Bosea sp. 685: one gene and its partner. The protein of the gene in region 1 interacts with the protein of each later gene in a pairwise test. Links are inferred from orthologs where the notes say so. Each region holds a gene or a part of one and is shown on either strand. Other genes may lie near its edges. The genes, in order: RMR04_RS04820 and RMR04_RS14065.

Region 1 (14,099 bases):
GCGCCGAGCGTCCCGACGCATCGGCGGCGACCGGCGCAGGGGTGGCAGCGTCTCGAAGATCGCGCAGCGGCGCCGTGTTCAGATAGGTGTGGAGTTCGGAGAGCTGAAGATGGCGCCCGATCAGGACCGCCTCGGTGAAGGGCAGTTCGACCATCTCCTGCGCGCCGAAGGGCTCCGCAAACGACCAGACGGCATTCGGCGCCGGGTCGGCCAGCGGCTGCAGCACCCCCCGGAGATCGTCACGCGGCGGGCTGTGTTGCGCTGCCCTGTGACGCGCGTCCCTTCGGTCGGCTCCCAACTATCCAGCGCGATCCCGATGCGCGCCTCATCGGCATGGGTCCAGTCGCCCATGGCGGCTGTTGCCAGGAGGTCGCTCAGGCCGCCATAGAAGCCCATGGCGGGGATGACGACGACGCCGGCCGCTTCGGCGGCCGAGGCGTAGCGCGCGAAGGTCGCCTGGGCGCTGCCTTGCTCGGCCGTCACGTCGAGATAATGGATGCGCGCCTGCAATGCCGCCGCGACCAGGGGCTCGGCCGTGTCGAGGAACGGTCCAGCGCAGTTGATGACCGCGGCGGCCCCGTCAAGGGCGCGGGCGAGCGAGGCGGGATCCTCGAGGGTGGCGACGACCTGTCTGACGCCCCCGGGGAAGTCGGCCACCGCAAGCTTGGCTGCGTCGCGCCCTATCGCGATGGCGGTGAAGCCGCGTCGCGACAGCTCTCGGACCACGAAGCGGCCGGTATGTCCGGAGGCACCGTAGACCGCAACCGCCGGCCGGGCGCCCTCTGCTCTCAAAAGCTGGTCAGTCATGTTTTCCTCCGCGCTACAGACCTGTCTGTTGCTTTTAGGTACAGACAGGTTTGTAGCGCGTCAAGCGCAAAGCTGCTATCTCTGCCGGCATAAGGAGAACGCCAGATGAGGACTGAGCAGGAGGGCGGCCGGCCCAGCACGGAAACCGGCCAGGCCGACATGCGCGAGCGGATCCTCGCGATCGCCTCCGACCTGTTCTACCGCCGGGGCGTGCGCGCTGTCGGCGTCGATCTGGTCGTCGAGGTGGCAGGCATCGCAAAGACGAGCCTCTATCGTCACTTTCGCACGAAGGACGATCTCATCGCCGCGTTCCTGCAGCGGGAGGATGAGGATTTCTGGGCGTGCTGGGATCGCGTGGCGACGCGCCATGGACAGGACGGCGAAGCCGAGCTCGCGGCGCACATGGCCTGGATCGGGGAGCGGGTTGGCCGCCCCCATTATCGCGGCTGTCCCCAACTCAACGTCGCCGCCGAGTTCCCCGACGAGGATCACCCGGCCCGGATCGTTGCCCGAACGCATAAGCAGGAACTGCGTCGCCGTCTGCGCGGCATCGCCGAGCGCCTGCGGCTCGACCGGCCCGACGAGCTTGCCGCCCAGTTGGCGGTGGTCATCAACGGGGCCTTTGTCAGCTCCCAGATTCTGGCCGAGGACGACGCGACGGCGATCCTCCTTCAAATGGCGCATGCCCTGATCGCCGCAGCCAGGGGGCCGCGAACTTGACCGCAGAAATCCGAACCCTCATCACGCGGTGGAGATGGCAGCGGGAGAGGCTTGCATGAGCCGCTATTGGTCGGAGCTTGCGCGGGGTCTGTCGCCCTATGTGCCGGGAGAACAGCCGCGGATTCCAGGGTTGGTGAAGCTGAACACCAATGAGAGCCCGTTTGGGCCATCCCCGATGGTGCTCGAAGCCATTCGGTCCGCCGCCACCGACACGCTGCGCCTCTATCCGGACCCACAATCCACGCGCCTGCGGGAGGTGCTGGCCGAACATCACGGCGTCGCGCCCGAACAGGTTTTTGTCGGCAACGGCTCGGACGAGGTGCTCGCTCACAGCTTCGCGGCGCTGCTGAAGCAGCCCGGGCCGCTGCTGTTTCCCGACGTCACCTACAGCTTCTACCCCGTCTACTGCCGACTGTTCGGCATCGCCCATGAGACGGTCCCGCTCGACGACGCGATGCGCCTCCGCATCGCCGATTATCTCGACCGGGGCGGCGCCATCATCATTCCCAACCCGAACGCGCCGACGGGGATCGCGCTGCCGCGGGCGGAGATCGAACAGCTCGTGAGCGCGCGGGCCGACGCACCTGTGGTGATCGACGAGGCCTATGTCGATTTCGGTGCGGACAGCGCCATTCCCCTGATCCGCGACCATCCCAATCTGCTGGTGGTTCAGACCCTGTCGAAATCGCGCGCGCTCGCCGGCCTTCGCGTCGGTTACGCGATTGGCGACCAGGCTCTGATCGAAGCCCTGACGCGGGTGAAGGACAGCTTCAACTCCTACCCGCTCGGGCGCCCGGCCCAGGCCGGCGCCATCGCCGCCATCCAGGACGAGGCCTATTTCCAAGAGACGCGATCGGCCATCATCGCCAATCGGGAGAGCCTGACCGCGTCTCTGATCCGGCTTGGCTTCGATGTGCTGCCGTCCAGCGCCAACTTCGTCTTCGCCCGCCACCCCGGCCACACCGGCCAGGCTCTGTCTGCGGCGCTGCGCGAGCGCGCCGTGCTCGTCGAGACATTTCTCCGGTCCGCGCCTATCCGGCTTCATCCGAATCACCATCGGGTCAAAGCCGGAGCTCGACCGTCTGACGGAGGCGCTGGCAGAGTGTCTTGCGACGCCATCGAACGCATAGAAGAAGCAGCCGAGGAGGAGCGCCGATATGAAAGAGAGTGCACCAACCACGGGCGAATCCCCTTCGAGCGAATCCCCTGCGCGATTGATCGATGCGAAAATCGCGGAATTGGGCGACTGGAGAGGCAAGACGCTCTCCCATATCCGTGCGCTCATCAGGCAGGCGGACCCGGACGTGGTCGAGGAGTGGAAATGGCGGGGCGTGCCGGTGTGGTCACACGCCGGCATCATCTGCACCGGCGAGACCTATAAAAGCTTGGTCAAGCTGACCTTCGCCAAGGGCGCCTCGCTCGATGATCCGTCAGCCCTGTTCAACTCCAGCCTCGAAGGCAACACCAGACGCGCCATCGATCTCCATGAGGGCGATGACATCGACCCAGATGCCTTCAAGGCGCTCATCCGTGCTGCTGTGGCCCTGAACGGACCTTCAGCTCCGTAGTCCAATGCGGAGACCTGCCTGGCGGGGACCTGCCTGGCGGGGACCTGCCTGGCGGGGACCTGCCTGGCGGGGACCTGCCTGGCGGAGACTTGGCTGGCGGAGACTTGGCTGGACAATCCCCTCCAACCCGTTTCGGACCCGGCTTGCAGCCCGGCGTTATCAGGGTGACAAGGGCCGGAACTGATACCCGGGGGGATTTCATGACATGGTCCATCGTCGCGAAGGACGAAAGAACCGGCGCCTTTGGTGTGGCTTGCGCCTCGCGCGCACTCGCAGTCGGTGCGGTCGTTCCCTACGGCGCGGGGCGAACAGGGGTTCTCGCCACGCAAGCCTTCGCCAACCCGTTCTATGGGGTGGATGGGTTGAGGATGCTGCAGGAGGGGTGTTCCTCGCATGACATCGTCGCGTCCCTGACGCTCGCCGACCAGGGGCGCTCCCATCGGCAGCTCCATGTCGTGGATCGGAACGGCAATGCCGCATCCTATACGGGCACCGATTGCATTGGCTGGAGCGGCGCGGTGGCGGGCCCACATGTTTCAGTCGCCGGGAATATGCTGACCGGGCCGGAGGTCGTCGAAGCAACGCTGCGGGCTTATCTGGCCAATCCCGGCCTCGACTTCGACGAGCGCCTGCTCGTGGCGATGGAGGCGGGCGAACAGGCGGGCGGCGACAAGCGCGGCCGGCAATCCTGCGCCATGCGCATCTGGTCGGAAGGGCCGGTTGCGAGCTTCGATCTCCGCATTGACGACCACACCGACCCGCTCAGTGAGCTTCGCCGCCTGTGGCGGCTGGCGCATCAGGGATATGCACCCTTCCAGAAGGCCTTGGCGTCCCGCTCACAGCCATCCGGCTGCACAGATCGCGAGACCGTCTACCGGATGTGCGATGATTATGCCCAGGCCTGGAATGCCAGGCATCCCGAGCCGCAATAGCAAAAGCCCGCCGGGCACAGGCCGGGCGGGCTTCCATATTGCTTGGAGCGTTTTCGAGCGAAGTGGACACCGGTTCACGTGAAGAAAACGCGTTTAGACAAGGGCCCAGGGCAATTGAAGGATCAAATCTGATCGGAAATTGCTCTAAACAGCACCGTTCAGGGCGTCACGACCGTGTTCACGACATGGATCACGCCGTTGGACTGCATCACATTGGCGATGGTGATGCGCGAGGTGTGGCCCTTGGCATCGGCGATGAACAAGCTCTTGCCGCTGCGGCCAGGCAGTACCGAAAGCGTCTCTCCGTTGACGGTCTTCAGCTTGGCCTCGCCGCCGCCCTGCTTGATCAGCTTCATCAGATCGGCCGAGGTATAGAGGCCGGAAACAACGTGATAGGTCAGGATCGAGGTGAGCATCGCCTTGTTCTCGGGCTTGACCAGCGTCGCGACCGTCCCAGGCGGGAGTTTGTTGAAGGCGGCGTTGGTCGGTGCGAACACCGTGAACGGCCCCGGCGTCATCAACGTATCAACGAGACCAGCCGCCTTGACCGCTGCGACCAGGGTGGTGTGGTCCTTCGAATTGACCGCGTTCTCGACGATGTTTTTCTGCGGATACATTGCCGCGCCGCCGACATATTTGACGTTCTGGGCAAGGCCCGGAGTAGCAGCTCCAAGGGCAAACGTGGCGGCGAGCATGAGACGTGTGACGAAGCGCATGGCGCTTGCTCCTGTCGGGTTGAGATCTCTGGGGTGAGACCTTTTCGGTTCGACGACCCGTCGCGGAGGGTGGTCGAACCGGTTAACCCGGGATGCGCTGCGCAGATGCATGTCGGCGCCGGCGCACAGCCGTTGTCACGCTCTCGTGAAGCGAGCCTGCCCTGCGGGGCGGCTCGACGGCGGCGCCTCAGACGGCCAGAGCAATTTCCGACCCAGTCGGATCGCTCAATTGCTCTCGTTTTTTATTTTAATGCGTTTTCTTCACGCGAACCGGCGGCCACTTCGCTCGAAAACGCTTTAGGCGCGCGCGGCGACTTTCTTTGCCTTCTCGGCGGCCTTGGCGAGCTTTTCCGCCGCCTTGGCGATCTTGTCGGTGCTCGCCTTGGTCTTGGCGGCTTTCGCCGCGGCCTTGGCTTCGATCTGCTCAGCCTTGGCTTGCGCCTGCTCAGCGGCGACGATCGCCGCGGTTTCGGCTTCCACCGCTTCCTTGGCCAGGCGCTGCGCACGCAGGCGAGCCGTCTTCTGCATCACAGCGTCGCGTTCGGCCTGCTCGGCCTCCATCGCGCGCGATGCTTCCTGTTTGCGTGCATCGGCCTTGTCGAAGGCCATTTGCGCGCGCCGCTTGATTTCGTCGGCGGAGAGTCCTCGCGTCGCCATGGCGGCTCGCTCCGATGCTGCGCTATGAGCCGAGAGGCGAATTCGCGTTTTGGACCGTGCGGCCCGAAACGACCCGTCTCTCTGAGAGGAGGCGTGTCACGCCGGCCGAGGCGCAAAGGCCAAAGCCGGAATCGTCGACTGCCGAGCCTCCTGCCGCCGATCGGCCGCGAGCGAGAACCCCGTCAGCTAGAGCGTTTTCGAGCGAAGTGGATACCCGTTCGCGTGAAGAAAACGCTCTAATACAAAGAAGCCAGAGCGGTTGAACGATCCACTTGGATCGAAAACTGCTCTAGAGCATCGTCAAGCGAGGCGGATCTGACCGCTTCACTTCAAGATAATGCGCTAAAAGTAAGAATCCAGGGCAAGCGTACGATCCAAACGGACCGGACATCGCCCTGGCAATCGTCTGATATCAGCGGCGGCCCTTGCCGGCGGCGCGGAGCTGGGCGTACTGCACGGCTTCCAGCAGCACCTTGCGCGGACGCTCGGCGTCGCGGCGGGCCTGCTCGGCCTTGCGGGCGACTTCACGGGCGATCTCGGCCAGGCGCTCTTCCTCGGCGAGGCGGGCGGCCTCGATGGCGGCCAGGCGCTCGGCTTCGACCCGGGCGGCGGCCTTTTCTGCATCGCGAACCGCGCGCGCATCGGCAATGGCCTGGCGCTCCGCGCGGCGCTGCTGCATGATCGGGTCATCGGGACCCGGCCTCGCCTTGAAACGCTCAAGGAGCGCCTGCTTGGCGGCCGAGGAATTGGCCTTGCGATCAGTGAAGCTGCGGTCGTTCGGGTTCTTCAAGGCTAGCCTTCTCTCGTGTTGTCACGGGCGCGATCTGTGCCCCGCGAGGGGCCAATAATCCAGATCGCGCCGAATTGGTATCCAAATCAACGCGCAGGCGCTGCGCCTCCAGCGCGGACCGGCTTCGGCTTGGGCTTCGGCGCGGCGATCAAGCCTTCGCGCTGCATCTGCTTGCGCGCAACCTTGCGGGCGCGGCGGATGGCGTCGGCCTTTTCGCGGACGCGCTTCTCGGACGGCTTCTCATAAGCCGAACGGCGCTTCATTTCGCGGAAGACGCCTTCGCGCTGCATCTTCTTCTTCAGGACCCGGAGGGCCTGGTCGACATTATTGTCGCGGACGAGAACCTGCATGCCTGTCTCCTGCATTTATAGTGACGGAAAAAGGGCCGGGCTATGAACCCCGACCCCTCATCGAACCGCATCATCGTTGAACCGGAAGGTTCAGGCGCCAGTACATCCGTGGTCGCCGAACCCAAATTCCGATGCCGACCGATGCGGCTTAGCGGCTCACTCGGCGCGGAGCTGGTCGGCAGACATCTTGCCCGAGCGCTTGTCCTGAACCATCTCGTAGGAGATCTTCTGACCTTCCCGGAGATCGCGCATGCCAGCGCGCTCGACGGCGCTGATGTGGACGAACACGTCCTGCCCGCCATCATCCGGCTGAATGAAGCCGAAACCCTTGGTGGAATTGAACCATTTAACTGTGCCAGCGGCCATAACGAAACCTTTCGCTAAGTATGTGGAAGCGCGTGATCACTCACACGCCAATTTTCGATTTTTTGAGCGGTGAAGGTCGTCAGCAGGCGCACTCTCATGCGCGGGGCCACGTCGTTCGGCCTAAATATCGACAGGCTCCATATGAGCGCTTGAATCGCCCTTGTCAATGCAACCAGCAGATGAAACCGCTTTCGGCATGGCCACGCCGCCATCGGCGGCGCTTTACAAGCGCGCGGTTTTCGCCAACAGCCAAAGCTGCAAGTCTTGAAAGTTCAACGAGGCTTGAAAGTTCGACAAGTCCTGAAAGTTCAAACCGGTCGCAGCCGTGAAGACGCCGTCACTGAACCAGTTCCGCCGTATCGTCGTCAAGGTCGGCTCCAGCCTGCTCGTCGACCGGGCGCGCGGCCGCTTGCGCCAGGCCTGGCTCGCCGCGCTCGCCGAGGACCTCGCCGAACTCCACCAGCGCGGCGCCGATGTGCTCGTCGTCTCCTCGGGCGCGATCGCGCTCGGGCGGACCGTGCTCGGCCTGCCCGCGGGCCCATTGCGGCTGGAAGAAAGCCAGGCGGCGGCGGCCGTCGGCCAGATCGCGCTCGCCCGGACCTGGGCCGAGGCGCTCAGTCATCACGGCCTCACCGCCGGCCAGATCCTGCTGACGCTCGCCGATACCGAGGAGCGCCGGCGCTATCTCAATGCACGCGCGACGCTGGGCCGCCTGCTCGATCTGCGTGCGATCCCCGTGATCAACGAGAACGACACCGTCGCCACCGCCGAGATCCGCTACGGCGACAATGACCGGCTCGCCGCCCGCGTCGCGACCATGGCCGGCGCCGACCTGCTGGTGCTGTTCTCCGATATCGACGGTCTCTATACCGCCCCGCCCCTCAGCGATCCCGGCGCACGCCATATCCCGCTGGTCGAGCGCATTACGCCGCAGATCGACGCCATGGCGGGTGGCGCCGCCTCCGAACTCTCGCGCGGCGGCATGCGCACCAAGATCGAGGCCGGCAAGATCGCAGCCGCCGGCGGCACGCATATGCTGATCGCCGACGGACGGGGCAAGAACCCGCTCAGTGCTATCGCCGATGGCGCGCGCTGCACCTGGTTCCTGACCGCCTCCACCCCCGCGACCGCTCGGAAAACCTGGATCGCCGGCTCGCTCGAGCCACGCGGAGCGCTCCATGTCGACGAGGGTGCGGCGCGGGCCCTGCGCGGCGGGGCGAGCCTGCTGCCGGTCGGCGTCAGCCGGATCGAGGGCGATTTCGCGCGCGGCGACGCCGTCCTGATCCGCGATCCGCAAGGTGCGGTGCTGGGACGTGGGCTCGTCGCCTATGATGCAAACGAGGCGGCGCTGGTGCTGGGCAAGGCCTCGCGCGACATCGAGGCGGTACTGGGCTATCCCGGCCGCGCCGAGATGATCCATCGGGACGACATGGCGCTGGGCGTCGGCTAAGGTCTGAAGGCATAAAGGTTTGGATAGGCCGGTCATGACGAGCGAGAGCGCCCTGCGCGTGGTCTCTTCCGACAAGGAGCGCGGCGATGTCGCGGCGCTGATGGGCGATCTCGGCGGGCGCGCGCGCGCCGCCGCCCGCCTGGTCGCGCTCGCCTCGGCGGCAAAACGCGACGCCGCGCTCATTGCGATGGCAGACGTCCTGCGCGCAAGCGCGGCGGATATCCTCGCAGCGAACGCGCTCGATATCGCCGACGCCAAGGCCAATGGCCAGAACCCCGCCTTCATCGACCGGCTGCTGCTCGACCGGCCCCGCCTCGACGGCGTGGCCGAGGCCGTCGCTTCCGTGGCCGCCCTGCCTGATCCGGTCGGCCGTGTGCTGGCGAACTGGACGCAGCCCAACGGCTTGCGGTTCGAGCGTGTCGCAACGCCGCTCGGCGTCATCGCGGTGATCTTCGAAAGCCGCCCCAATGTCACAGCCGATGCCGGCGCGCTCTGCCTGAAGAGCGGCAACGCCGCGATCCTGCGCGCCGGCTCCGACAGTTTCCGCACCTCGTCTGCGATCGCTGCTGCCCTGCGCCAGGGGCTGGAGGCGGCGGGTTTGCCTGCCGACGCGATCCAGCTCGTGCCGACCCGCGACCGCGCAGCGGTCGGCGAAATCCTCAAGGGGCTCGACGGCCATGTCGACGTCGTCGTGCCGCGCGGCGGAAAAAGCCTCGTCGCCCGCGTCCAGAGCGACGCTCGCGTGCCGGTCTTCGCCCATCTTGACGGCAACTGCCATGTCTATGTCCATGCCAGCGCCGGTCTCGCCATGGCCCGCGACATCACCCTCAACGCCAAGCTGCGCCGCACCGGCGTCTGCGGCGCGGCCGAGACCCTGCTGGTCGACGAGGCCTGCGCGGCGACGCATCTGAAACCGCTGGTGAGCGCCCTGCTCGACGCCGGCTGCGCCGTGCGCGGCGACGCCGCGACGCAAGAGCTCGACGCCCGCGTCAGCCCCGCGACCGAGCAGGATTGGGCGACGGAGTTCCTCGACCGCATCATCGCGGTGAAGCTCGTCGCCGGGCTCGACGCCGCGATCGAGCATATCGAGCGCTACGGCTCGCATCATACCGAGGCGATCGTCGCCAACGATGCGCAGGCCGCCCGGCGCTTCCTCGCCGAGGTCGATTCGGCAATCGTACTGCACAATGCCTCGACCCAGTTCGCCGATGGCGGCGAATTCGGCTTCGGCGCCGAGATCGGCATCGCGACCGGCCGCATGCATGCGCGCGGGCCGGTCGGCGTCGAACAGCTCTGCTCGTTCAAATACCGTGTCCATGGCGACGGCCAGATTCGTTCGTGACGCAGAATCTCGCCGTGAGCAGCGACCATCTGCGGCTGCCGCCCCATGCGCCAGGCCTGCGCATCGGCCTGTTCGGCGGCAGCTTCAACCCGGCCCATGACGGCCACCGCATGGCGAGCCTGACCGCGCTGCGCCGGCTCCAGCTCGACCGCGTCTGGTGGCTGGTGACGCCCGGCAACCCGCTCAAGGACAACGCCGCCCTGCCGCCTTTGGCTGAGCGCGTCGCCTTCGGGCGCGAGATCGCCGACCATGCCCGCATCCATGTCACCGGAATCGAGGCGCGGCTGCGCACCCGCTACACCGCCGACACGCTGCGCGCGCTGAAGCTGCGCTGCCCCGGCGTCCACTTCGTCTGGCTGATGGGCTCGGACAATCTCGCCAGCTTCCATCACTGGAACGAGTGGCGCGCGATCGCCCGGATGATGCCGATCGCGATCATCGACCGGCCGGGCTCGACCCATAGCTCCGTCGCCTCGCCCGCCGCCAACTGGCTCTCACGCTGGCGGATTTCGGAAAGCCAGGGCGCCGCGCTCGCCGGTGCGAAGCCGCCGGCCTGGATCTTCCTGCACGGCCGCCGCTCCGGGCTCTCCTCCACGCAATTACGCGAACAGGCCGAAACCGATTGAATTTTAGCCTCGCTGAGCGTAATTTGACCACGTCGCGCTGTGAGCGCGTCGTGATCGAGAGGATACGGAACTGAACCGTTCAACCCTTGGTGAAGCCGAGCCCAAGCCGCTTCCCCAGGCCGCTGTGTCGGAAAACCCATCCGCCGACAGCGTAGCCCTCGCATTGCATGTTCTCGAAGAGATGAAGGCCGAAGACGTCACCGTCATCGACCTCGTCGGCAAGACCTCACTGGCTGACGCGATGATCATCGCGTCGGGCCGGGTGAACCGTCATGTCGCCTCCATCGCCGACAGCCTGGTCGAAGCCCTCAAGGCGTCGGGCCTGCCCACGCCCAAGGTCGAGGGCATGCCGGCCTGCGACTGGGTGCTGATCGACACCGGCGACATCATCGTCCACGTCTTCCGCCCGGAAGTGCGCCAGTTCTACAATCTCGAGAAGATGTGGGGCGCCGACAGGCCCAACGAGCGCCTCGTCAGTTAAGGCAGCGAGACGCGCGCCGTTGCGCCTCGCCATCATCGCCATAGGCCGGCTCAAGGACGGGCCGGAACGTGAGTTGTGCGAGCGCTACCGCGAGCGCGCGCTGGCGCTCGGGCGCGGGCTGGGCTTGTCCGGCCCCGAGATCGTCGAGCTCGCCGAGAGCCGCGGCCGCCGGCCCGATGAGCGCAAGCGCGACGAGGCCCAGGCCATCACCGCCAAACTCGCGCCCGGGCTGCTGATCGCGCTCGACGAGCGCGGCCGCAGCCTGAGCAGCGACGCCTTCGCGGCCAGGATCGCCACTGCGCGCGATGCCGGCACGGCGGCGGCCAACCTCGTCATCGGCGGCGCGGACGGGCTCAGCGACGAGATCCGCGACCGGGCCGATCTGACGATCGCCTTCGGGGCCTTGACCATCCCGCACCAGATCGTGCGCGCGCTGGCGCTCGAACAGCTCTACAGAGCCATGACGATCATCGCCGGACACCCCTATCATCGCGCATGAGACTATTCCGGCCCCTGATTCGCGGATGTCGCAGCCCGGCCCGCTCGTGGCATCGAGGCATGCCATCGGATAAAGGCTTCCGCGCATCCTGCAGGCTGGCCCGCAAAGCCTTTGCTGGCCTGTCACTGGCCCTGTTCATCGCCTCTCTCCCAGCCGCCGCTCAATCCCCCGACCCCGAGCAATTGACCCGCGAGGCACAGGCCAAGCAGGTCGAGAAACAGGCCCGCGAGGCCGAGCTCAAGGCCATCGAGGAGCGCCTGGCCGGCAATGTCGAGGCGCGCGGCAGGCTGGAGGCGGAGATCGCCGGCATCCGCGCCGACCGCGCCGCCCTCAACAAGGCCCTGCTCGAGGCGACGCAGCGCACCCAGGCCGTCGAGCGGCGCATCGGCGCGATCGAGGACAGGCTGGGCCTGCTGCAATCCAGCGAAGCGGCGATCCGGCGTTCGCTCGAAGGCCGGCGCGGCTTGATCTCCGAAGTGCTGGCGGCGCTGCAGCGCATCGGCCGGCGTCCGCCGCCGGCGGTGCTGGTGAGCCCGGAGGATATTCTGGAGGCGGTGCGGGCCTCGATGCTGCTGGGCGCGGTCGTGCCCGATCTGCGCCAGGAGATCGAGATCCTGGGTTCCGATCTCGGCGAACTGGTGCGCCTGCGCGAGAACATCACCGGCGACCGCAAGGCGATCAGCACCGAATTGGAAGGGCTGGCGACGGAACGCCAGCGCCTGGCCTCGCTGATCGAAGCCAGGCGCGAGCGCGAGGCGGGCGCCGCACGCGACGTCGAGGAGCAGCGCAGCGTCAGTGGCGAGCTCGCGGCGCAGGCGCGCTCCCTGCGCGATTTCGTCGAACGCATGGAAAAAGAGATCTCGACGGCCAATCGCGCCGCCGAGACCGCGCGCCAGGCCCTCGAATCGGAAACCCGCGAGCAGCGCCAGCGCATGGCCGCACTCGCCTTCAAGGACCCCGCACGGCTCGCGCCCAAGATCGCCTTCGCCGAGGCACGGGGCTTGCTTCCCCTGCCGGCGGCGGGATCACAATTGCGTGGTTTCGGCGAAAGTGACGGCGCAGGCGGCACGACGCGTGGAATATCTGTGAGTACGCGCCCCAACGCCCTAGTTTCGGCGCCTTCGGACGCTTGGGTGGTTTATGCGGGTCCCTTCCGCTCCTTCGGGCAACTCTTGATCCTGAATGCCGGCGGGGGGTACTATCTGCTGCTGGCCGGAATGCAGCGCATCGACGTATCGCTGAATCAGTTCGTCCTCGCGGGAGAACCGGTTGCGGTGATGGGCGAAACGTCGGAAGCTGCCGCGACGATCGTAGGTTCTGGAACCGGGCAACCGGTTCTTTATATAGAGTTCAGAAAAGACGGCGTTTCGGTCGATCCGACGCCGTGGTGGACGAAACCGCAAGGCGAAAAGGTTCGCGGATGATGCGCAAGGTTTCCCTCGTTTTCGCCGGTGCGGTCATGGGCGCCGGCCTGACCGGTCTGGTCACCCAGACAAAGCTGTTCACCTCGACCAGCGCGGTCGCGGCCTCCGCCGAGGTTTATCGCAGTCTCAACCTGTTCGGTGACATCTTCGAGAAGATCCGCACCGATTATGTCGAGAAGCCGGATGAACAGAAGCTGATCGAAGCCGCCATCAACGGCATGGTCTCCTCGCTCGATCCGCATTCGGGCTATCTCGACGCCAAGAGCTTCCGCGACATGGACACCGACATGCGCGGTCAGTTCGGCGGGCTCGGCATCGAAGTGACGATGGAGGACGGCGTCCTCAAGGTCGCCAAGCCGATCCGCGACACGCCCGCCTCCAAGGCCGGCATCCTCTCCAACGACATCATCCGCCAGATCGACGGCGACGAGGTCAAGGGCCTGAGCCTGACCCAGGCGGTCGAGAAGATGCGCGGTATCATCAACACCCAGGTCAAGCTCAAGATCGAGCGCCCGGGCAAGACCGATCCGCTCGAATTCACCCTGACCCGCACCACCATCGTGGTGCCGGCTGTCGAGGAACGCGTCGAAAACGACGTCGGCTATATCCGCATCGGCACCTTCAGCGAGCAGACCTATGACGGCCTGCGCAAGGGCATCGAGAAGGTCAACAGCGAGATCGGCAAGGACAAGATCAAGGGCTACGTCATCGACCTTCGCAACAATCGCGGCGGCCGTCTCGACCAGTCCGTGCTGGTCTCCAACGCCTTCCTCGAGCGTGGCAAGATCGTCTCGACGCGCGGCCGCAACGCCGAGGAGACCCAGGTCTTCAACGCCAAGCCGGGCGGCGACCTGACCAAGGGCAAGCCCGTCGTCGTGCTGATCAACGGCTCCTCCGCCTCGGCGGCCGAAATCGTCGCCGGCGCGCTGCAGGACCATAAGCGCGCGACCATCATGGGCACGCGTTCCTTCGGCAAGGGCTCGGTCCAGACCGTGATCCCGCTCGGCGCCAATGGCGGCCTGCGCCTGACCACGGCGCGCTACTACACGCCGTCGGGCAACTCGATCCAGGCCAAGGGCATCACGCCCGATGTCGAGGTCGCGCAGGAGATCCCAGCCGAGCTCAAGGACAAGCTCGGCGAAAGCAAGGGCGAGGCCTCCCTCAAGGGCCATCTCAAGACGGTCGACGGCAAGGAAGAGCAGTCCGGCTCGGCCTCCTACGTGCCCAACGATCCGTTGAAGGATACGCAGCTGATCGCGGCACTCGACCTGCTGCGCGGCGTCAAGAAGGACGCCGCCGCACCCGCGCCGACGCCGGCCCCCGAGGCGCCGAAGCCGAACTGAGCACGGGAGACGCGCCGCCCGGCACTCG
Region 2 (14,205 bases), 1.9 Mb from region 1 along the record:
CACCGCGCGCCGCATCGACAGGCTGGCGACGCTGCCGCTCTTCCACAAACTGGAAGGACGCAAGGTCGTGCTCGCCGGCGGCAGCGAGAGCGCGCTCTGGAAGGCCGAATTGATCGCGGCGGCCGGGGCCGACCTCCGTGTTTTCGCCGGCGATGCCGCTGACCGCTTTACGGCCCTCGCCAACGAGCCGCCAGCCGGCCGCGTGACCGTGGTTGCCCGGCATTGGCAGCCTGACGATCTGGCCGACGCAGCGCTTGCCATCGGCGATATCGAGGATCTCACTGAGGCGCGCGCCTTCGCGGCGGCTGCGCGGCAGCTCGGCGTGCCGGTCAATGTCGTCGACAAGCCTGAATTCTGCGATTTCGCCTTCGGTTCACTGGTCAACCGTTCGCCCCTGATCGTCGCGATCTCCACCGACGGTGCCGCGCCCGTCTTCGGGCAGGCGATTCGCGCCAAGATCGAGGGATTGCTGCCGGCCGGGCTGAAGAGCTGGGCGCAGGCGGCCAAGGACTGGCGGCCCGCCGTGCAGCTGCGCGAGCTTCCTTTCGCGCTTCGCCGCGCCTTCTGGGAGCGCTTCACGGCGCGCGCCATCGCAGCTCCCGAACGTGACCCCGGCGAGATCGACAGGAGCGACCTCTTCAGCGCGCTCGACCGACTCGAAAGCGCCCATGACGGCACCGGTCGGGTGACCCTGGTCGGCGCCGGCCCGGGCGACCCGGAACTGCTGACGCTGAAGGCCATCCGCGCGCTGCAGAGCGCCGACATCATCTTGTATGACGACCTCGTCTCGCCTGGCGTGCTGGAATTCGCCCGCCGCGAAGCCAAGCGCATGCTGGTCGGCAAGACCGGCTATGGCCCGTCCGTCAAACAGAGCGACATCAACGCCCTGATCGTCGCGCTGGCGAGCCAGGGCAAGCATGTCGTGCGCCTCAAGGGCGGCGACCCCGGCATCTTTGGCCGCGCCGGCGAGGAGATCGAGGCCTGCGCGGCCGCCAATATCCCGGTCGCCATCGTGCCCGGCATCTCGGCGGCACAAGGGGCCGCAGCCTCGCTTGGCCTCTCACTGACCCATCGCGACCATGCGCGCCGCCTGCAATTCGTCACCGGTCATGCCCGCAGCGGCGACCTGCCTGACGATCTCGACTGGCAGGCCATGGCCGACCCCTATGCGACGACAGTGATCTACATGGCGCGCGCCACGCTCGCAGGGTTCCGCGACCGTGCCGTGGCGGCCGGGCTCGATCCGCAGACGCCAGCCGTCGCCGTGCTGGCGGCGACACGGCCGGACGAAGTCCGGCTGGCCGCGACGATCGCGACATTGCCTGATATGCTCGCCCAGTTGCCGGCCAAGGGGCCTGTGCTCGTCCTGGTGGGGCATGCGCTGGGGGCGGTGGCTGCCACCAGCGCAACGCAGGATTTGCGCCGGGCCTGAGTTCGGCGCCGCGACAACGGCCTATTTGAATTTATGCCTGATTTGTCCGCAAACCTCGTTGCGCGGAAAATTGCCTGACCAAAAATACGGTGGAACGCCTTCAAGGGAGACGCGTTTTCTCCCATAGGGTTCAAGTTTGGAACGGGCCTGCTGCAGCATGCCGTTGAGGCTGGTGCGAAAATTCAGTACGTTTCGTTTGTTATTCAGAACGAATGTCGGTGGTTCCTAGGGAGCCTCCGGCATTGATCGCAACGGAGCCCTGACATGACGCAACCTATCTTTCGCCGTGTGCTTAGAGCCGGGCTCGTGCTCGGGGCCTTCACCCTGTGCTTTGGCGTCGTGGCCGGCGCACGCGCCCAGACCGAGTTGCTGAACGTCTCCTACGACCCGACGCGGGAACTCTACCGCGACCTCAATGCGGCTTTCATCGCCGAATGGAACGCGAAGAACGCCAAGAAGATCACGACCATCCGCCAGTCCCATGGCGGGTCGGGTGCGCAGGCCCGCACCGTCATCGACGGTCTCAATGCCGACGTCGTGACGCTGGCGCTGGCCGGCGACATCGACGCCATCGCGCAGCGCTCGAAGAAGCTGCCGGAGAACTGGCAGACGCGCCTGCCCAACAACTCCTCGCCCTACACCTCGACGATCGTCTTCCTCGTCCGCAAGGGCAACCCCAAGGCGCTCAAGGACTGGGGCGACCTGGTCAAGCCGGGCGTGCAGATCATCACGCCGAACCCGAAGACCTCGGGCGGGGCGCGCTGGAACTATCTCGCCGCCTGGGCCTATGCCGACAAGGCCTTCAACAAGGACGAGGCGAAGGTTCGCGACTATATCGGCAAGCTTTTGGCAAACGTGCCCGTGCTCGACACCGGCGCGCGTGGCGCAACCACGACCTTCACCCAGCGCGGCATCGGCGACGTGCTCCTCGCCTGGGAGAACGAGGCCTTCCTCGCCTTGCATGAATTCGGCGCCGACAAGTTCGACATCGTCGTGCCGAGCCTCTCGATCCTGGCCGAACCGCCGGTCGCGCTGGTCGACGCCAATGTCGACGCCAAAGGCACCCGGGCCGAGGCACAGGCCTATCTCGAATTCCTCTACACGCCAAAGGCCCAGGCGATCATCGCGAAGAACTATTATCGCCCGCGCAATGTCGAGGCCGCCGACCCCAAGGACATCGCGAATTTCCCGAAGCTTGAGCTGGTCACGATCGACAAGGATTTCGGCGGCTGGGCCAAGGCGCAGCCGACCCATTTCGGCGACGGCGGCACTTTCGACCAGCTCTACAAGCCGGCGCGCTAGCTGATGGCGGCGGCGACCTCAGTTTGGCGGCAGCCGAGCATCCTGCCTGGTTTTGGCATTGCGCTCGGCATCACGCTGAGCGCCTTGTCCCTGATCGTGCTCGTGCCGCTGGCGGCATTGGCGCTGAAGGCGGCAAGCGCCGGCCCGGCCGATATCTGGGCGGTCGCAACCTCGCCGCGGACGCTGGCGGCGCTGCGCCTGTCCTTTCTGGGAGCGCTTTTCGCCGCCTGCGTCAACGCCGTCTTCGGCATGATCCTCGCCTGGGTGCTGGTGCGTTACGAGTTTCCGGGTCGTCGTTTCGTCGATGCGGCGGTTGACCTGCCCTTCGCCTTGCCGACGGCGGTGGCCGGTATCGCGCTCGCGGCGATATATGCGCCCAATGGCTGGGTCGGCAGCTTGCTGGCGCCCTATGGCATCAAGGTCGCCTATACGCCGCTCGGCGTGATGGTGGCGCTGATCTTCGTCGGCCTGCCCTTCGTCGTGCGCACCGTGCAGCCGGTGCTGGAGGAGATGCAGGCCGACGTCGAGGAGGCCGCAGCGCTGCTCGGGGCCGGCCGCTGGCGCACGATCTTCACGGTGATCCTGCCTCCGATCTATCCGGCGTTGCTGACCGGATTCGTCCTCGCCTTCGCGCGCGCGGTCGGCGAATACGGCTCGGTGATCTTCATCGCCGGCAATGTGCCGATGGTCTCGGAGATCGCGCCCCTGCTGATCGTGATCCGGCTGGAGCAATTCGACTACGCCGGTGCCGCTGTCGTCGCGATGCTGATGCTGTTGATTTCCTTCGGCCTCATTCTCTTCGTCAACCTGATTCAGGCCCGGGCTCGCCGGAGGTTCGGCGATGTCTGATGCTGCTCTGCCCCAATTCCGGACCGAAACGGCCCGCAAGCGTGATACGCGCCGCATCCGCGGCGAAGGCATTGTCGTCCAGGCCGTGCTGATCGGGGTCTCGCTCGCCTTTCTGGCGCTGTTCCTGCTGTTGCCGCTGGCCTCGGTCTTCGTCGAGGCGGGTGCGCGCGGCTGGACGGCTTACAAGGCGGCCGTGACCGAGCCCGATGCGGTCGCGGCGATCCATCTCACCCTGCTGGTCGCCGGTATCGCCGTGCCCTTCAACGTCGTCGTCGGCATCGCAGCCGCCTGGGCGATCGCCAAGTTCGAGTTTCGCGGCAAGAACCTGCTGATCAGCCTGATCGACCTGCCCTTCTCAGTGTCTCCGGTGATCTCGGGCCTCGTCTTCGTGCTGCTCTTCGGCGCGCAAGGCTATTTCGGTGCCTGGCTCAAGGCCAATGACGTGCAGATCGTCTTCGCCCTGCCCGGTCTCATCCTGGCGACAGTGTTCGTGACCTTCCCCTTCGTCGCGCGCGAGCTGATTCCGCATATGCAATCGCTCGGTTCGGCCGACGAGGAAGCGGCGCTGACGCTCGGCGCTTCGGGTTGGCGAACCTTCCTGACGATCACGCTTCCCAATGTGAAGTGGAGCCTGTTCTATGGCGTGCTGCTTTGCAATGCGCGCGCCATGGGCGAGTTCGGTGCGGTTGCGGTCGTCTCCGGCAAGATTCGGGGGCTGACCAACACCATGCCGCTGCATGTCGAGATTCTCTACAACGAGTACATGAGCGCAGCGGCCTTTGCCGTCGCCTCGCTTCTGGCAGGGCTGGCGCTCGTCACGCTCGCGCTCAAGACGCTGCTGGAATGGCGCTACTCGGATTCCATCGCCGCCAGCCGCCGCCATTGATGAAGGACGCAAGCATGTCGGTCGCAGTCACCATCGAATCGATCGAGAAACGCTTCGACGCTTTCGCTGCCTTGCGCGGCGTCTCGCTCGACATCCAGCCTGCCGAGCTCGTCGCCCTGCTCGGCCCGTCGGGCTCCGGCAAGACGACACTGCTGCGCTTGATCGCCGGCCTCGAACAGGCCGATCAGGGCCGCGTGCTGTTCGGCGAGACCGATATGCGCGATCTCTCGCTGCGCGACCGGCGGATCGGTTTCGTCTTCCAGCACTACGCCCTGTTCAGGACCATGACGGTCGGAGAGAACGTCGCCTTCGGCCTGAAGTCGCGCCCGCGCGCGCAACGACCGGAACCGGCGGAGATCAGAAAACGCGTCGGCGACCTGCTCGAACTCGTGCAATTGCCCGGCCTCGACAAGCGCTATCCGAGCCAGCTCTCGGGCGGCCAGCGTCAGCGTGTGGCGCTGGCTCGGGCGCTGGCGATCGAGCCGCGGGTGCTCTTGCTCGACGAGCCTTTCGGGGCGCTCGACGCCAAGGTCCGCAAGGATCTGCGCGCCTGGCTGCGCGACCTGCACCGCCGCACCGGACACACCACCGTCTTCGTCACGCATGATCAGGAGGAGGCGCTGGAACTCGCCGATCGCGTCGCGATCCTGAATGACGGCCGTATCGAGCAGGTCGGTTCGGCAGATGATGTCTACGACCATCCGGCGACGCCCTTTGTCTGCGAATTTCTCGGCGAGGTGAACAAGCTGCCGGTCAAAGTCGTCGGCAGCCAGGCCTTTTTCGGCGATCGACCGGTTTTGGGCGGGTTGTCGCAGAACCAGGGCGGACAGGCCGCGCTCTATGTCCGGCCGCAGCATCTGCGCATCGTCGACGATCTGCCGCTGGCGCTGCCCGGCGTGGTCGAGCATCTGCGCCGGAACGGCCCACTGCGACGCGCCGAGGTCGCGGTCCAGGGGCTGGCGAAACGCCTCGACGTGGATCTGGCGAGCCAGGTCGCACCGGCGATTGGCGAGCGCATCCGCTTGCGCATCACACATGGCAGTCTGTTCGCGGCAGCCTGAGCGGTCTCGCTTCGGCCTTCTCCAGCCGCTAGCCTACGCGAGTGATTTGCATAGGAGCGAACGATGAAAGCGCGGGCGAAATGGGTCGAGGGCATGGCCTTCATGGGCGAGGCCGGCAGCGGCCACGCCGTGATGATGGACGGCGCTCCTGAATATGGCGGCCGCAACATCGGCATCCGGCCGATGGAGATGCTGCTGATCGGGCTGGCCGGCTGCACCGGCTTCGATGTCGTGCAGATCCTGAAAAAGGGCCGCGAGAGCGTCACTGGTTGTGACGTCGAGGTCGAGGCGGAACGCGCCACGGAGGATCCCAAGGTCTTCACCAAGATCCACCTCGCCTACAAGATCACCGGGCGTGGGCTGTCGCAGGCGAAGGCGGAGCGGGCCGTCACATTGTCGAAGGAAAAATACTGTTCGGCTTCGATCATGCTCGGGGCGACCGCCGAGATGAGCTACACGCTCGATGTTGTCGACGAATTGCAGAAGGTGGCGGCCGAATGAGCAAAACCCAATTCTCCGGACTGATCACGCCCGAAGCTCTCAGTCAGCGCCTGGGCGACAGCAATCTGGTCGTCGTCGACATCCGCTCCTCGGTCGACGGCGGCGGCAAGGCTGCCTATGAAGCGGGACATGTTCCCGGCGCCGTGCACAGCGATTATGCCACCGATGGCTGGCGCGCCAAGGTCGGTAATGCGCCAGGCATGCTGCCGTCGCTTGAGCATCTGGCCGCGCTCGCAGGAAGGCTCGGCATCAAGCCGCATGATGACGTCGTCATCGTGCCGGCGGGCGTCAGCGCGACCGACTTTGCCGCCGCCGCGCGAATCTACTGGACGCTGAAGCTGATCGGCCACGGCCAACAGGCCATTCTCGACGGCGGCTTCAAGGCCTGGAGCGCTGATCCGCAGCGCCCGGTCGAAACCGGGCCATCCGCTCCGAAATCGACCGATTCCTATCTGGTCGTGATGCAACAGCAGCTGCGCAGCAATACTGACGCAACCCTCGTGGCTTCGCGCGGCAAGCTCGCGACCCTGGTCGATGCGCGTTCAACGAGCTATTTCGAGGGCCGCGAGAAAGCCGCCGAGGCGTCCCGCGCCGGGCATATCCCCGGGGCGGTCTCGCGCGACTATGCCGAGGCCTTCGATCCCAACACAGGCGCGCTGAAGCCGGTCGGCGATCTGTCCGCGCTGTTTGCCGGCGTCCCGAACGGGCCGGCGATCTCCTATTGCAACACCGGCCACACGGCGGCGCTGAACTGGTTCGTGATGTCCGAGGTGCTCGGCCGGGAGGAGGTCGCGCTCTATGATGGCTCGATGACCGACTGGACGCAGGATTCGGAGCGGCCGGTTTCGACGGAAGCAGCGGCATAACCTGCCGGATTTGCCAAACAGACTGAAACGGTTCAAAGGAAGCGCCGTGTGCGAGCCATGCCGCGCCGCTTCCTTTCAGAATTGTCGAGTCGCCTGCCGATGAACGCCGTCGCGCCGAAAATCTCTTTCGTTTCGCTGGGCTGCCCCAAGGCCCTGGTCGATTCCGAGCGGATCATCACCTCGCTGCGCTCGGAGGGCTATGAGCTCAGCAAGTCGCACGCAGGCGCCGATCTCGTCATCGTCAACACCTGCGGCTTCCTCGACAGTGCCAAGGCGGAATCGCTGGAGGCAATCGGGGCGGCGATGTCGGAAAACGGCAAGGTCATCGTCACCGGCTGCATGGGCGCCGAGCCCGAGCAGATCCGCGATGCCTTCCCGAACGTACTCGCGATCACCGGCCCTCAGGCCTATGAGAGCGTCGTCTCGGCCGTGCACCAGGCGGTACCGCCACGGCACGACCCCTTCGTCGACCTTGTCCCGGACCAGGGCATCAAGTTGACGCCGCGCCATTACGCCTATCTGAAGATTTCGGAGGGCTGCAACAACCGCTGCAGCTTCTGCATCATCCCCAAGCTGCGCGGCGATCTGGTCTCGCGGCCGATCGGCGAGGTGTTGCGCGAGGCCGAGAAGCTGGTCAAGGCCGGCGTCAAGGAACTGCTGGTGATCTCGCAGGACACCAGCGCCTATGGCCTCGACATCAAATACGCCCCATCGATGTGGCAGGATCGCGAGGTGCGCACGCGCTTCTTCGAGCTCGCCCGCGAATTAGGCCAGATGGGCATCTGGGTGCGGATGCATTACGTCTATCCGTATCCGCATGTCGACGAGGTCATTCCCCTGATGCAGGAAGGGTTGATCCTGCCTTATCTCGACATCCCCTTCCAGCACGCTTCCCCCAATGTTCTCAAGGCGATGAAGCGGCCCGCTCACCAGGACCGGACGCTCGACCGCCTGCGCAAATGGCGCGAGATCTGCCCGGATCTCGCCATCCGCTCGACCTTCATCGTCGGCTTCCCCGGCGAGACGGAGGAGGATGTGCAGTTCCTGCTCGATTGGCTGAAGGAAGCCAAGCTCGAGCGCGTCGGCTGCTTTAAATATGAGCCTGTGAAGGGCGCGCCGGCCAATGATCTGGGCCTCGCTCTGGTCCCGGAAGAGGAAAAAGAGGCGCGCTGGCACCGCTTCATGAAGGCGCAGGCCGAGATCAGCAAGCGCATCGTCAAGAACCGCGTCGGCAAGCGCATTTCCGTCATCATCGACGAGGTCGGCCCGACCGTCGCCAAGGGCCGCTCGAAATGGGACGCGCCCGAGATCGACGGCAATGTCTATGTCGCGAGCCGCCGGCCGCTTCGGGCCGGCGACATCGTCACGGTGAAGATCGAGCGGGCCGACGCCTATGACTTGCACGGCGTCGCGGTCTAGAGCAATTTTCGATCCAATTGGATCGAAAATTGCTCTAGACCTTTGTTTTGACGCGTTTTCTTCACGCGAACCGGTGTCCACTTCGCTCGAAAACGCTCTGAGACTTTCACGGATATTCGCAGAAATGGCGGATGATCTGTCCGCCCCGGCCGCGCACCGCGAAGACCTCACCGCCGGCGCAGGCATTGCTGGTGTCCGCGACCTGCTGCACGGGCCGCTGACGCTGCGGCGGCGGTTCGTTACAGACATGGGTGAGGCAGCCCGTGCCAGTGCGACGCAACTCGACCGCACGGGTCAGGCGGGCCTTGGCGTGATCCTCGCGCAGCAGCTGCAGGATCGAGGGATCGCCACCTCCTCCGTTGCCACCATTGCTGCCGCCGCCGTCGCCGCCACGGCCTCCGCCGCCACCCTGCTGGGCCATGGCGACGGTCGAGATGGTGAGCGAAGCCAAGACGAGCCCCGCGAAACGAATGGTCCGGTTCATGACCTGTCTCCCGAATGAGGATCAGCATGTGCTGACCCTCATTGGTCGCAGGCCGGGCCAGGCGGGTTCAAAGCCGGTTCGATTTTTTCGAACCGGCTTCAAAGCTCGCGTCAGGGGATCAGGACGGTCGAGCCGGTGGTGCCGCGGCTTTCAAGCGCGCGATGGGCATTGGCAGCGTCCTGCAGCGCGAAGGTCGCGTTGACCGGCACGGTGACGGCGCCAGACGCGACGGCTCCAAACAGATTGGCCGCCATCTCGATCATGGTCTCGCGCTTGGCGATATGGGTGAAGAGCGTCGGCCGGGTGACGTAGAGCGAGCCCTTCGGCCCGAGCAGGCCGAGATTAAAGGGCTCGACAGCACCAGACGCGTTGCCGAAGCTCGCCAGCACGCCGAAGGGGCTCAGGCAATCGAGCGAGGGCAGGAAGGTGTCCTTGCCGACGCCGTCATAGACCACCGCGCAGAGCTTGCCGCCGGTTATCTCCTTGACGCGGGCCGGGAAGTTCTCCTCGCGGTAGAGGATGGTGTGGTCGGCGCCATGCGCCTTGGCGAGCGCGGCCTTCTCCGTCGAGCCGACCGTACCGATCACGGTTGCGCCCAGCGCCTTGGCCCATTGGCACAGGATCAGCCCGGTGCCGCCGGCCGCGGCATGGACGAGCACGGTATCACCCGACTTCACCTTATAGGTGCGGTGGAGCAGGTATTCCGCCGTCATGCCCTTCAGCATCATGCTGGCGGCGGCTTCATAGGAGACGGCATCCGGCAGCGCCACGACCGAATTAACCGCGACGATGCGCTCCTCGGCATAGGAACCGAGCGTCGCGACATAGGCGACGCGGTCGCCAAGCTTGAACTCGGTGACATTGGGACCGACCGCCAGAACCTCGCCTGCTCCCTCATTGCCGGGCACGAAGGGCAGTTGCGGGACGGCGTAGAGGCCCGTGCGGAAATAAGTGTCGATGAAGTTCAGGCCGATGGCGCGGTTCCTGACCAGCACCTCGCCCGGCCCCGGCTGGGGCAGCGTGATATCGTCCCATTGCAGCACTTCGGGGCCGCCGACCTTGTGAACGCGGATGGCCTTGACCATGAATTCAACTCCCTGACTTGGTCAGGAGACCATAGGGACTTGCATCCGTCCCGTGCAACGGCTGGACTGCGCGGGGGACCGGCGTGGGACGCCGAGTCGGCCTCGCGAAACTTACACATACGGGGCGGGCGCGTGACATGACCGAGCCGATGGTCCGTAGCGGCGATGCCGATATCCTCACGCAGTTCGCTCCCAAGCTCGTTTCGGCACTACATGAAGGCTATGGCTCCGACAGGTTGAAGGCCGATGCTCCGGCCGGCCTCACGGTCGCAAACGCCTGAGCTGCGACGCGGCGGCCGATGGCCAAGTCCGCCCGCTTCAGCTAGCGACACAGCATGAGTTCTTCTGAAGATCACGATGTCGATGTCGCGATCGTCGGCGCCGGGGCCGTCGGTCTCACTGCCGCGCTCGCGCTGGCCAAGGACGGGCGGCGCGTCGCGGTGCTCGGCCCCCTCACCGCGGCGCGCGACGGGCGCACCGTGGCCCTGCTCGACGGCTCCTGGCGGCTCCTCGCCGAGCTTGGGCTGACCGATGCGCTCACCGGCAAGGCCGCTCCGCTGGAAGTGATGCGGCTCGTCGACGACACCGGCAGCCTGTTCCGCCAGCCGCCGGTCGAATTCCGGGCCTCCGAGGCTGGGCTCGAAGCTTTCGGCTGGAACGTCGAGAACGCCGAGCTTGTGGCGGCATTGGGGAGCGCGGCGCGCCGGCATGGCGGCATCCGGCTGGTCGAAAGCCTGGTCTCGGCGATCGTCCCGGATCGGGATGGCGTGACGCTCACCGGCGAGGGCTTTTCGCCGTTGCGCGCCCGCCTCGTCGTCGGGGCCGATGGTCGCCAATCGCGGGTGCGCGCCGCCGCGGGCATTGCCGCGCGCGACTGGCGCTATCCGCAGGCCGCGCTGACGGCGATCCTCAATCACCGCCGCGACCACAACGAGACTTCGACCGAGTTCCACACCCGCAAGGGACCCTGCACGCTGGTGCCCCTGCCCGGCCGACGCTCATCGCTGGTCTGGATGCTCGACCCTGCCGAGGCAGAGGCGGTCACCGCGCTGGATGATGCCGGCTTCGCCCGCCGGGTCGAGACGCAGACGCATTCGCTGCTCGGCGCGATGAGCCTTGCCGGCCCGCGCGGGCGCGTTCCGATGGGCGGGCTTTCGGTCGAGCGGTTCGCAGCCAGCCGCATGGCGCTGGTCGGCGAGGCCGCGCATGTGTTTCCGCCGATCGGTGCACAGGGCCTCAATCTCGGCCTGCGCGATGTGATGGCCTTGCGCGAGGCGCTGCTCGGCTCGGACGATCCGGGCGACGATGTCGTGATGGCGGCCTATGACCGGGCGCGCCAGAGCGATGTGCGCTTGCGCACCGGCGCGGTCGATGCGCTGAATCGCACGCTGCTGACCGATCTGCTGCCGGCCGATCTGTTGCGCGGTGCCGGGCTTCTGGCGCTGTCGCGGATCGGCCCGTTGCGCCGATTCGTCATGCGGCAGGGGCTGGCGGGCGGGACTGCCCGCTGAAGCGCGCTACCCCGTGGGCTTCAACAGTTCATCCGTTTCCGCGCCGCTAGCGGCAACCTTGCGCAAAGCCTGGGCCCGATTGCGAAAGACCGGCGCGAGCGGCAGCGGCGTCGACACGAGGCGCCGTCCGCCCGGTTCCTCGGCCTGTGCATCAAGCAGGCCGCGCGCGGTCAGATGCGGGTCCGTGACGGCCTCCTCCAGCGTGCGCACGACCGTGCAGCAACAATCGAGCGGCTCCAGCAGATCGCGCCAATGCGCTGCGGGGGCGGATGCGATAATCGCTTCGATGGCGGCTTTCGTGGCGGCCGGATCGGCTCTGTCGTCGCGCAAGCGCTCTTCAAGAGCGACCGCCTCGCAGAAGCCGTCCCAGAATTTCGGCTCCAGAGCGCCGACCGCGAGAAACCAGCCGTCCTGAGTGGCATAGAGCCCATAGCGCGGGCTTGCCCCGGTCAGGAGACCCTCCCCGCCGGCGGGATAGCGTCCGGCCGCCTGGCCTTGCGCCATGCCGTACCAGGCGAAGGCCGGCATCGCGTCCGACATGGCGATGTCGAGATGGCAGCCCTCGCCGCTGCGCTCGCGCTGGCGCAAGGCGAGCAGGATATTGAGCACGGCCGGCATCGTGCCGCCGCCGATATCGGCGACGAGCGCGGGCGGCAATGGCGCGGGCGCGCCGCGCTTCAGCGACTGGCTGAGCAGCCCGCCGATAGCCTGGTAATTGATGTCGTGGCCGGCTTCCTGCGCGCGCGGGCCGGTCTGGCCGAAGCCACTGATCGAGCAATAGATCAGGCGTGGATTGAGCCCCTTCAACGCCTCGAAGCCGAAACCGAGCCGCTCCATCACGCCGGGCCGGAACTGCTCGATCAGGATATCGGCGCGCGTGATCAGCGGCGTCAGTTGCGCCAGCGCATCCGCCGCCTTGAGGTCGATTTCGAGGCTCGCCTTGCCGCGGTTGAGCACGGCGAAGGGGGCGGAGGTCTCGCCGAAGCGCGGCGGAAAGCGGCGCATGTCCTCGCCGCCCGGGCGCTCGATCTTGATCACCTGCGCGCCTGCCTCGGACAGGAACAGGCTCGCCAGCGGCCCCGGTAGCAGCGTCGAGAAATCCAGAACCAGCAGGTCGTCCAGCGGCAGCATCGGCGCCTCGCTTCGGCGCTGGCTTGGCCACGCGCTCAGGGGAACAGGTCGGCGACCATCCTGCCCGTCTTCACCAGCCACAGGAAGCCCGTCAACGTGCCCATCGAGACGATGGTACCGACCAGGATGCAGGCCGAGGCGCGTTCGACGCCGACCTTGTACTGCGTCGAGATCACGAAGATGTTCAGCGCCGGCGGCAGCGCGGCCATGATGATGGCGGTGAAGATCCACTGGTCGGGCACATCGGCAATGGCCGAGAGCAGCACCCAGACCAGCAGCGGATGCAGCACGAGCTTGATCAGCACCAGCAGCGGCACCTCGCCGGGCATCGCCTTCATCGGCCGCAACGCCACCGTAACGCCGAGCAGGAAGAGCGCGCAGGGCGCGGCCGCCTGGGAGAGCCAGAGCGTCATCTTGTCGATCGCCGTCGGCAATTCGAGATGGGTGAAGGCCGCGATCACCCCCGCCGCCGTGGCAAGGTTGAAGGGGTGGGTCAGCACCTTCCAGACGATCTCGCCCGTGGTGGCGAGCAGGCTCTTCTTCTCGACACCGGCGATCGCCATCAGGAAAGGGACCAGCGAGAACAAAAGAATGCTGTCGAAGACAAAGACCAGCACCAGCGGCGCGCTCGATGCCGGGCCGAGCGCGGCCAGGATCAATGGCGGGCCCATATAGCCGATATTGGAGTAGGAGCCGGCGACGCCCTGCATCACCGACTGGGGTATGTCGCGGCGGGTGAATTTCATCCCGATCGCGAAAGACAGCGCGAAGGCGCAGAAGGTCGACAGCGTCGTGGCGATGACGAAGCGCCAATTGCTGAGCTCGCTCAGCGGCTTGTCGGCGATCAGCCGGTAGAACAAAGGCGGCAGCGCGACATAGATCAGGAAGAACTGCAGCCAAGCGAGCCCCGCCTCCGGCAATCGCTTGTAACGCCCGATGACGAAGCCAAGCAGGATCAACCCGAAAAAGGGCGCGACGAGATTGAAGATACCGGCGAGGTCGGCCATGCGGATGAGAGCTACCTGAGACGGGCACAGCGGCCCGCGCTTGGCCGAAATGACGGCGTTGCCTGCCGTTTAGTCGCTTCATGCATGGGAGCAAGCGCGTTTGCGCCGTGCCGCCAGTCAGCCACCGCCGGGCAAGGGTATTATTCCTGGGAATTTAGACCCACTAAACGTATTAGGTAATAATTCCCAGGAAATAAATCTCCACCTTACCCTGCACACATAATGGACGATGGACGGGATTGGCGACCTTCGGCACAGTCGCTGCATTGCACCATGGAGCCTCGCCATGACCGTCAAGACGCCGCGCCAGTTCTTCCGTCCGCTCGCCATCGGCGCGCCGGAGCCGTTCCGCGAGCTCCCGCTGAAATTGGAACGGATGATCCATTTCGTGCCGCCGCATCTCGAGAAGGTGCGTGCCAAGGTCGGTGAGCTCGCGGGCCAGGTCGATATCGTGCTCGGCAACCTGGAGGACGCCATTCCCGTCGAGGCGAAGCAGGCGGCGCGCAACGGCTTCATCGCGATGGGCAAAGCCGTCGATTTCGGCAAGACCGGGCTGTGGACGCGGGTGAACGCGCTGAACTCGCCCTGGTTCCTCGACGATATCACCGCGATCATGGCGGAGATCGGCGGCAAGCTCGATGTCGTGATGGTGCCCAAGGTCGAGGGGCCAT

Evidence for each region.
Region 2: the proteins of RMR04_RS04820 (region 1) and RMR04_RS14065 interact in binary tests that used the Escherichia coli proteins (3 or more experiments, as listed by UniProt). The link is inferred for Bosea sp. 685 from one-to-one orthologs.

Annotation. Positions count from the first base shown.
Region 1 is NZ_CP134779.1:805,182-819,280, reverse strand. The notes cover bases 7,705-10,577. They hold RMR04_RS04820 (glutamate-5-semialdehyde dehydrogenase), read left to right. Parts: upstream 7,705-8,456; coding sequence 8,457-9,698; downstream 9,699-10,577. Other genes in these bases: rsfS (ribosome silencing factor), read left to right, coding at 10,506-10,577; RMR04_RS04815 (nicotinate-nucleotide adenylyltransferase), read left to right, coding at 9,695-10,324; proB (glutamate 5-kinase), read left to right, coding at 7,705-8,356. Outside these bases: RMR04_RS04880 (saccharopine dehydrogenase family protein), read right to left, coding at 1-154; RMR04_RS04875 (saccharopine dehydrogenase NADP-binding domain-containing protein), read right to left, coding at 121-807; RMR04_RS04870 (TetR/AcrR family transcriptional regulator), read left to right, coding at 913-1,527; RMR04_RS04860 (DUF1801 domain-containing protein), read left to right, coding at 2,685-3,095; RMR04_RS04855 (DUF1028 domain-containing protein), read left to right, coding at 3,296-4,027; RMR04_RS04850 (fasciclin domain-containing protein), read right to left, coding at 4,186-4,743; RMR04_RS04845 (hypothetical protein), read right to left, coding at 5,041-5,352; RMR04_RS04840 (DUF6481 family protein), read right to left, coding at 5,813-6,190; rpsU (30S ribosomal protein S21), read right to left, coding at 6,277-6,540; RMR04_RS04830 (cold-shock protein), read right to left, coding at 6,697-6,906; more of proB, read left to right, coding at 7,232-7,704; more of rsfS, read left to right, coding at 10,578-10,805; 23S rRNA (pseudouridine(1915)-N(3))-methyltransferase RlmH, read left to right, coding at 10,825-11,304; RMR04_RS04800 (murein hydrolase activator EnvC family protein), read left to right, coding at 11,364-12,728; RMR04_RS04795 (S41 family peptidase), read left to right, coding at 12,728-14,071. UniProt on the Escherichia coli protein: Catalyzes the NADPH-dependent reduction of L-glutamate 5-phosphate into L-glutamate 5-semialdehyde and phosphate. The product spontaneously undergoes cyclization to form 1-pyrroline-5-carboxylate.
Region 2 is NZ_CP134779.1:2,662,900-2,677,104, reverse strand. Bases 3,528-6,506 are described here. They hold RMR04_RS14065 (sulfate/molybdate ABC transporter ATP-binding protein), read left to right. Parts: upstream 3,528-4,483; coding sequence 4,484-5,530; downstream 5,531-6,506. Other genes in these bases: RMR04_RS14055 (sulfurtransferase), read left to right, coding at 6,028-6,506; RMR04_RS14060 (OsmC family protein), read left to right, coding at 5,594-6,031; cysW (sulfate ABC transporter permease subunit CysW), read left to right, coding at 3,576-4,469; cysT (sulfate ABC transporter permease subunit CysT), read left to right, coding at 3,528-3,583. In the rest of the region: siroheme synthase CysG, read left to right, coding at 1-1,432; RMR04_RS14080 (sulfate ABC transporter substrate-binding protein), read left to right, coding at 1,697-2,734; more of cysT, read left to right, coding at 2,735-3,527; more of RMR04_RS14055, read left to right, coding at 6,507-6,897; 30S ribosomal protein S12 methylthiotransferase RimO, read left to right, coding at 6,997-8,316; RMR04_RS14045 (hypothetical protein), read right to left, coding at 8,423-8,800; RMR04_RS14040 (quinone oxidoreductase family protein), read right to left, coding at 8,911-9,885; RMR04_RS14035 (hypothetical protein), read left to right, coding at 10,023-10,166; RMR04_RS14030 (UbiH/UbiF family hydroxylase), read left to right, coding at 10,221-11,396; RMR04_RS14025 (CaiB/BaiF CoA transferase family protein), read right to left, coding at 11,403-12,527; RMR04_RS14020 (AEC family transporter), read right to left, coding at 12,563-13,534; RMR04_RS14015 (HpcH/HpaI aldolase/citrate lyase family protein), read left to right, coding at 13,821-14,205. UniProt on the Escherichia coli protein: Part of the ABC transporter complex CysAWTP involved in sulfate/thiosulfate import. Responsible for energy coupling to the transport system.